Regions from separate parts of the Vibrio sp. KUL78 genome, predicted to be linked through region 1. Evidence: predicted binding sites of a transcription regulator. Region 1 holds the regulator's gene; the other holds the start of a gene.
The links. The regulator CRP, encoded in region 1, controls carbon source genes, mostly activating them, when cyclic AMP is high. The targets are predictions, from matches to a motif close to TGTGANNNNNNTCACA.
Positions count from the first base shown of each region.

Region 2: rppH (RNA pyrophosphohydrolase) is a predicted target of CRP. The motif match lies at 2,009-2,024, and genes of this name have one in related genera.

Region 1 is NZ_AP045837.1:3,243,207-3,247,634, forward strand. It holds gene AC6I8Y_RS15100 (YheU family protein) at 2-214, shown strand; gene AC6I8Y_RS15105 (phosphoribulokinase) at 342-1,211, shown strand; gene crp (cAMP-activated global transcriptional regulator CRP) at 1,455-2,087, shown strand; gene AC6I8Y_RS15115 (DUF1338 domain-containing protein) at 2,161-2,952, opposite strand; partial or broken gene astD (succinylglutamate-semialdehyde dehydrogenase) at 2,963-4,428, opposite strand, start outside.
Region 2 is NZ_AP045837.1:2,946,938-2,951,365, reverse strand. It holds partial or broken gene AC6I8Y_RS13760 (NADP(H)-dependent aldo-keto reductase) at 1-421, opposite strand, end outside; gene AC6I8Y_RS13755 (DUF6482 family protein) at 567-872, shown strand; partial or broken gene mutH (DNA mismatch repair endonuclease MutH) at 888-1,552, opposite strand; gene rppH (RNA pyrophosphohydrolase) at 2,175-2,693, shown strand; gene ptsP (phosphoenolpyruvate--protein phosphotransferase) at 2,696-4,428, shown strand, end outside.

The DNA.
Region 1 (4,428 bases):
TATGATCATCCCATGGCAACAAATTGACGCAGATACGCTGGATAACCTTATTAAAGAGTTCGTGCTGCGAGAAGGCACCGACTATGGTGAGTCGGAAGTGTCGCTAGACGACAAGGTTCGCCATGTTCGCAACCAACTCGAAAGCGGTGAAGCCGTCATCGTGTTCTCTGAGCTGCACGAGACCGTCGACATTAAATCTCGTCGCTCGCTGTAATTTTTCGGTAGCGACGTAAGTAGCTGCTATATTGAAAGGCTATTGAACTGAAATTGGCCCACAAGGTCTAACTCCTTATGTGAGTTAGCAAATTTATAACGACAATTACAAATACACAGGAAGTGTTATGTCAGCAAAACACCCGATCATTGCTGTAACGGGCTCCTCTGGAGCTGGAACGACAACAACGTCAGAAGCATTCCGCAAGATGTTCAACATGATGAGCGTCAAGCCTGCGTTTATTGAAGGTGACAGTTTTCACCGCTTTACGCGTCCAGAGATGGATATCGAGATCCGCAAGGCGAAAGAGCAAGGTAAACACATCAGTTACTTTGGGCCTCAAGCCAACGACTTCCCCGCCCTAGAAGAGTTTTTTCGCAACTATGGGCAAAATGGTACAGGTCAGTTTCGCCGCTACCTGCATACCTTTGATGAAGCCGTACCCTACAACCAAATGCCAGGCACCTTTACCCCATGGCAAGACCTGCCAGAAAATAGCGATGTACTGTTTTACGAAGGCCTGCATGGCGGCGTCGTCGACGGTGATGTGAATGCCGCTCAGCACGTTGACCTACTCATTGGCATGGTGCCTATCGTTAACCTTGAGTGGATTCAAAAGTTTGTCCGAGATACCCGCGATCGCGGCCACTCAAGAGAGGCGGTCACCGATTCGATTGTTCGCTCAATGGATGACTACTTAAGCTATATCACGCCACAGTTTTCGCGCACTCACATTAACTTCCAGCGCGTGCCAACCGTCGATACCTCCAACCCGCTCAACGCCAAAGGCATTCCGAGTTTGGATGAGAGTTTTGTGGTGATTCGCCTGCGTGGTATCAAGAACGTCGATTTCCCTTACCTGCTCGCCATGATTGATGGCTCATTTATGTCTCGCCACAACACCATAGTGGTCCCAGGGGGTAAGATGAGTTTTGCGATGGAATTAATCGTCAGACCAATACTTCAACAGCTCATAGAAACCGGCAAAATAGGTTAGGTTTTGTGAGCCGAATCTCGATGATTTTTTATACCGTGATCATGTGCACAGTTTTGTATAGATAAATGGGCTTATGACACGATTAAAATCAAGAAAAGTGGCGCAAAAAAGGATACTATTTCTTTGAAACAGAAGATCGCTTGCGCCATCTTCAAAGTGCTTTTATGCTAGTAAGTCTTAACAAACGGGCTTGCTAACAAATATGGAAAGCAGCAAGCATACCCTGCAGAGGAAGTAAGATATATGGTTCTAGGTAAACCTCAAACCGACCCAACGTTAGAGTGGTTCCTTTCACACTGCCACATTCACAAGTATCCATCGAAGAGCACGCTTATCCACGCGGGCGAGAAAGCAGAGACGCTTTACTACATCGTAAAAGGTTCTGTAGCGGTACTTATCAAAGATGAAGAAGGCAAAGAGATGATCTTGTCTTACCTTAACCAAGGTGACTTCATTGGTGAACTAGGCCTGTTCGAAGAAGACCAAGAACGTACAGCATGGGTACGAGCAAAATCACCTTGTGAAGTTGCGGAAATCTCATTCAAGAAGTTCCGTCAGCTTATCCAAGTTAACCCAGACATTCTAATGCGCTTATCTGCTCAGATGGCAAGTCGTCTACAAGTGACTAGCCAAAAAGTAGGTGACCTAGCGTTCCTAGACGTAACGGGTCGTATTGCACAGACGCTACTAAACCTAGCGAAGCAACCAGATGCAATGACTCACCCAGACGGCATGCAAATCAAGATCACTCGTCAAGAGATTGGCCAAATCGTTGGTTGTTCTCGTGAGACAGTAGGTCGTATTCTTAAGATGCTAGAAGAGCAGAACCTGATTTCTGCACACGGTAAGACTATCGTGGTTTACGGTACTCGTTAAGAGCGCGTCGCAAGATTTAAAAAGCCACCTTCAGGTGGCTTTTTTTATTTTTGGGGTTTGTTATTTTTGGAGACTACTGATGCGTACTCTCAAAAATTTTGTCCGCCGATGCAGCAACAAAACCTTGATAGTAACTGCCATCGGCTAGCTGGTAACGCTTGGCAAACTCATAGAAGCCACCAGGAATCACCTGGTCACCATCAGTAAATGCCACGGACACTTTGTCTGCCATCGTCGAGGATTGCTCCAAAAGAACCTCTGGTGAGCCTTTTACCTCGCCACCCGATTCATTTATCGCAAATCCTGCATCACGAAGGTGCTGGTTTACGCCAACAACCTCTGCAAAGCGATCAAGCTGGTTCACGCTCACCGTAAAGTGATTCGCGCCATAACCATGAGCGGCAAGCCATGAAGCGTACTCACTTTCTTGCGCCAGTGTTTGGAAGTCTTGATAGCTTAGATCCCACAAGCGGCCACCATATAAGAACTCAGCAGAAGTTAGCTTAGCACTGTCCACCTGCGCCACTAGCTTAGCCACGATATCTTGTAGCGATTGAGAGCACTCTTCCACTCGCAATTCGCTGATAAACACCTTAGGAAGCAGAGCATTGCTATGTTCTAGGTGAATCGCGGTCAGCTTTTTGGATTCAAAATCGTAATGGCCACTCACCTCGTAACCAAGGTCTAGAAACGGCTTAGCCAGCGTGTCGATACCGAGCGGTGCGACATTAAAGGTTCGCAGAGCAATATGGTCATTGATGAGAGACTCATCTTCTCTCAGCAAGTCATGAACCTTGTGAGCTGAAGGACATAAGCGAGTAATGTAGTCTTGCCACAAATGGTCAAATAACGCGTCAACAGTCATAACCCACTCCTTATAGTTCGATGCCAGGGCTCAAGGTCGCAGGAAGAACGGTGTTATCGCCTTCCATTGATGCCATAGGGTAAGCACAGTAATCCGCTGCGTAGAACGCACTTGGGCGAAGGTTACCAGAAGCACCTGGGCCACCAAATGGCGCATCACCGCTCGCGCCCGTGAGCTGACGGTTACGGTTTACAATGCCTGCTCGGATGTGGTCTGTGAAGTATTGCCACTCCTCATCGCGCTCTGAGATAAGACCTGCCGATAGACCAAATCGAGTGTCGTTAGCCAGTTCTACCGCTTGCTCTAGGGTCTCGTAGCGCACCAGTTGTAGCAGCGGCCCAAAGTACTCTTCATCAGGAAGCTCAGCGATATCTGTCGCATCTAGTAGTGCTGGGGGTTACGAACGCCGCATTCAAGCGTTTTGCTTCGACTAAGCTCTTACCGCCCAGCTTCACCAGTTCAGCTTGCGCTGCAATAATATGGTCAGCGGCCTGCTCTGAGATCTGCGGTCCCATAAATGGCGCTGGCTCTGCAAACGGCTCATCAATGCGAATCTTCTTAATGGCTGACACTAAGCTTTCTACTAATTGATCACCTTTTTCACCAAATGGCACATAAAGGCGTCGTGCGCAGGTACAACGCTGTCCGGCACTGATGTAGGCTGATTGCAAAATGGTGTACACCGCTGCATCAATATCACCAAACGCTTCACTGACAACAAGTGGGTTGTTACCGCCCATCTCAAGCGCCAGCATCTTTCCAGGTTGACCAGCAAATTGACGATGAAGAATATGACCTGTATTAGCACTACCCGTAAACAACACGCCATCGATGCCCTTTGAATCAGCAAGAGCAATACCGGTTTCTTTACCACCTTGAACCAGGTTAATGACACCGGCAGGCAGTCCTACCTCTTCCCACATTTTCATCGCTATTTCACCCACCAGTGGCGTTTGCTCTGAAGGCTTAAAGACTACCGTGTTCCCTGCCAATAAGGCCGGTACGATATGACCATTCGGTAAGTGACCAGGGAAGTTATAAGGGCCAAACACTGCCATAACACCAAGGGGCCTGTGACGGAGGACAATTTGGTTTCCAGCAGCTTCGCGTTGGCTCTCGCCTGTACGTTGGTGGTAGGCACGAATCGAAATGGCAATCTTACCGGCCATTGCCCCCGCTTCAGTGCGCGTTTCCCATAGCGGCTTGCCGGTTTCTTTGGCAATCGCAATGGCGATCTCTTCACTACGCTCTTTAACCTTGTCGGCAAACGCCAGCACAATAGCCTCACGCTCAGCGAACGGTCTTTTTTTCCACTCAACAAAGGCTTTGCGAGCGGAAGATACTGCCTGCTCTACCTGCTCTGGTGTCGCCGATTGACCTTCCCAGATGATGTTATTGTCGTATGGCGACAGTGACTGAAACGCATCACCGAGACCTGCCACCCAGTTACCCGAGATCCATTGAGTTTGTTGAGAC
Region 2 (4,428 bases), 300 kb from region 1:
GCCAAAGCAATTGGTTTTCCGTTGTGGCCAGTGCAATTGGTACAAGTCGATATAGTCAGTCTTCAAGCGCGTTAAGCTGTCATCGATCGCTTGGTGAATGTTACGTCGATCTAAGCTCATATTATCGCGGATGTAAGGCACGTTACGCGGGCCTGCAACCTTTGTGGCGACAATAACTTTTTTGGCGCTTGTCTGAGTGAGATAACCAGTCGCCGATATAGGACTCGGTCAATCCCTGTGTTTTTTGTTTAGGTGGGACGGGATACATCTCTGCGGTATCAATGAAATTGACGCCACGCTCAACGGCATAATCCAACTGGTCAAATGCATCTTGTTTGCTGTTCTGTTCACCAAAGGTCATGGTACCTAAACAGATTTTGCTCACTTCGAGCGAAGAATGTGGGAGCTTGTGGTATTTCATTGAGCCATCCTTGCTTGTCGTTGTTTGATTCCACTATACCCCGTTTTTATAAAAGATCTGTTTAATAAATGCGCAACTAGCCACTTATTGGCTAAACTGAGAGTTATCAGTAAAGCATTATCCACAAAAGAGAAGGAGGTGGACTATGCAAAAGCATCAGCTCGATCGATGGTTACATGGACACCACAAAGATTCTTATAAACCGCCTAGAGTGTTCGTAATTGGTTGTGCTGATATTTCACACTATCTACTTGCAGTGGAATACAAGCACAAACTTGAACCGATCAAAGAAGACGATGAGCCGATCCATTACGAGTCTTTAGACTCGGTAAAAGAAGCTCTGACCCGTCTAGGCGTTGAGAAGGCATATTTGCGACTTCATAATGCCTATGATGAGTGCGGAAGCGCTGAGATGAACCGGTATTGCGACATTGAACTGAATCTGCATTGAAAACCAGGGCAGATGTTAGGCAAAATAAGTATCTAGTATGTAGCTAGTAAACTTTGCCCTGAGGTAAAAGCCTCGAGGTAGGGTTTTGATTGGCTGTCCGCTCGCACCATAAGCTTCGGTTTTAGCGCGGCTGTTGGCGGCTTTCGGACGTATTTGTAATACCTCGCCGCTTCTGGCTGTTATTTGGTTGACCCCGCCAAGCGCGATAAGATCCATCAACTCTTCCCAGTCATTGCGCAGCAGCGTCTCTTCTTCTTCTGACGGACTCCAGATAAGTGGAGAACCCACTCGTCTCTCTGCGACCGGAATTTCACGTTCACCTTCAACCGGCAGCCATAGCACGCGAGATAGTTTGTTTCTGATGTGACTCGTTTCCCAAGTCAAACCTGTGATGCCAGTCAAGGGCGCAACACACACAAAAGTTGATTCTAGAGGTTTACCGTTGTAGCCGACAGGAATGCTCTTGAGCTCGACACCGATTTCTGGAAAGTCTTGAACCGGCTTACTACCAGCCGTGAGCCAAGATGCCATTCGAGAAGTTGTCCCACCCAGCCTTTATCTCGTTTGAGATTTTCAGGCACTTTCATATTTGCTTGCTCGGCAAGTTCGCCAAATGACACACCTGCGATGCTGCGAGCACGTTCGAGCAGTTCTGATTCTGTAGCTGGAGTCGTTTTCATGTTTGCTAGTACAGTTGGCTGGATAAACGAGATTGAGTTTACCACGTTAGCGTATTTGTGCTCTGTACAAAAAGAGATCACTCTGGTGGAAAGTTGATCTATTAATAACTTATCCACAGGTGGGATGGTAAATACCGGTGATTTATCGACTTATGTATAAATAATCAGTGGTACTATGCCTATAAAACGCTTGATATATCAGGGTTTGTATGAATCTTATCAAATTTGATGTGGATAATTTAGCTTGTGGTTGATCTTTAACCGATCTGATCTTTTCGTTAATTTTTAAATAGCTAGTTCAAAAACAAATGATTGATACTTCTTTAAGTTACTGAATTTATGCTAATAAAATTTAATTGGTACATTGTTGGCTTTTATAGGGCTTTTATACTAAGTTGAGTTTTTCCTAGAGATCAAAGATTCTGCACACAGTTATTCACAGAAAAGGTGAATAAATGTGGTCTAGGTCTCATTGCTGTGTTGATAACTAGCGTTTTGTTCGAATCTTATCCAATGGCTTTCAAAGAACTGGGAATTGTTCAAATTTACACATCCTTAAGTTTGCTCAAGTTGGGGATATGTGGAAAAATCAAGGTAATGAAAATTTAATTGAGGTTGGCCAGTGATAGATGGCGATGGTTACCGACTGAATGTTGGTATTGTAATCTGTAACAACCATGGTCAGGTCTTCTGGGCTAAACGATACGGACAACACTCATGGCAGTTCCCTCAGGGCGGTATTGACGAAGGTGAATCCCCTGAAGAGGCCATGTATCGAGAACTGTATGAAGAGGTGGGGCTCACTAAGAACGACGTCAAGGTCGTTGCGGTCAGTCGCCATTGGCTAAGATATAAGTTACCCAAGCGCTTGGTTCGCTGGGATTCGAAACCTGTCTGTATTGGGCAAAAACAGAAATGGTTTTTACTGCGTCTGGATTGTGATGAATCCAAGATCAACATGCAGCGCGGTAATACCCCTGAGTTTGATGGTTGGCGTTGGGTGAGCTATTGGTACCCAGTAAGACAAGTCGTTTCTTTTAAGCGTGATGTCTATCGTCGAGCGATGAAAGAATTTGCATCCTTGGCAATGCCGTTTAAGGAACGAAAATTTAAAGGCAAAAGAAAGCATCGAAGAGGGTAAGTATGCTATCGCAACTAAGGGATATAGTTGAGCACGTTTCAAAAGTTGAAGACGTGCATGCGGCCCTCGAGATGTTAGTACAACAAACATGTGCAGCCATGAACACCGAGTGCTGCACTATTTACCTTGCTAACAAAGATAAGCAGCGCTTGGAGTTGATGGCCACGCAAGGCCTCACCTTTGAGGGCGACACGATCCAAATTGGTTTTGATGAAGGCTTAGTGGGGTTGGTGAAGCGCACAGCAGAGCCTATCAACTTAGCCGAAGCTGCTAAACACCCTGCTTTCAAGTTTTTCCCAGAACTTGGTGAGGATGTCTACCACTCCTTCTTAGGCACACCAATTATTCATCGCAAGCAAGTACTTGGCGTATTGGTCGTGCAACAAAAAACATCCCGTCAGTTTAGTGAAATGGAAGAGTCTTTCCTTGTCACGCTGGCTGCGCAGGTTGCGGTTTTGATAGCCCACGCCATCGCTCAAGGACATGGATTCTTTGACGATAACGCAGTCCCTGTGATTAAAGGTATTGGTGCGTCATCCGGTGTGGCCATAGGCCCGATTTGGTGGGACAACACTCAGCCTGATCTTAGTGATGTTTTTCCCGCCTCCACCTTGGATGTTGCTAGAGAGCAAGAGCTTCTTTCTGTGGCGATTGAGAATGCGCTGGCCGATTTTAAGCGTATGCGTAAAAAGCTCGATCTCGAGCTGAACAAAGACGCGTTAGCCATATTCGATCTCTTTACCCACTTGCTCAACGATCCAATGTTGAGAAATGATCTCAAGGCGCAGATTCAAAAAGGCGATAAGGCCGATTGGGCCTTAAGACAGGTGGTTGAAAGCTATGCCAATCGCTTTGCAAAAATGTCTGATGTCTATCTACGTGAACGTGCACAGGATGTGAAAGAGCTTGGACAGCGCCTGCTGTTTTTCTTACATGATACTGAATACCCGATTCATGAATTTAGTGAGCCGGTGATATTTGTCGTTCGAGAACTCACCGCCTCGATTCTCGCTTCTATCCCAAAAGAACAACTGCTCGCAGTCGTCTCTCTTGAGGGGGCTGCCAACTCGCACGCAGCGATTTTGTCGCGTGCAATGGGCATTCCTGCTGTAATGGGCGTAAACACCAACCCTGCACTGCTTAGTGGCAAGCTCGGTATCGTTGATGGGTACAGCGGTGAAATATTCCCTGACCCGAGCCATGAATTGCTCTCTGAATATCGTGAGTTGGTAACGGAAGAATCTGAGTTGTCTCAGATGGTGGAGTCAACCGCGGGGCTAGAAGCTGCTACCAAAGATGGTCAGCGTATCCAAGTGATGCTCAACGCAGGTTTGAGTGCCGATACCAGTATTTCTATTAATAAGAACGTAGACGGTGTTGGATTATATCGAACCGAGATCTCGTTCTTGCTTCAGCAGCAGTTTCCATCTGAGGAAGAGCAGCTACATCAGTATCGTTCTGTCCTGAGCGCTTATCCAAGCAAGCGAGTTGTGATGCGAACACTGGATATTGGTGGAGATAAAGCGCTGCCGTATCTGCCAATTGATGAAGACAACCCATTTTTGGGCTGGCGGGGTATCCGCTTCACACTGGATCACCCTGATATCTTCCTTATTCAGATAAGGGCAATGCTGCGCGCCAGTGTCGGCATTGATAATTTGAGTATCCTCTTGCCCATGGTGTCGTCGGTGCAAGAGTTTGATGATGCCGCGACATTGATTGAACAAGCTTATCA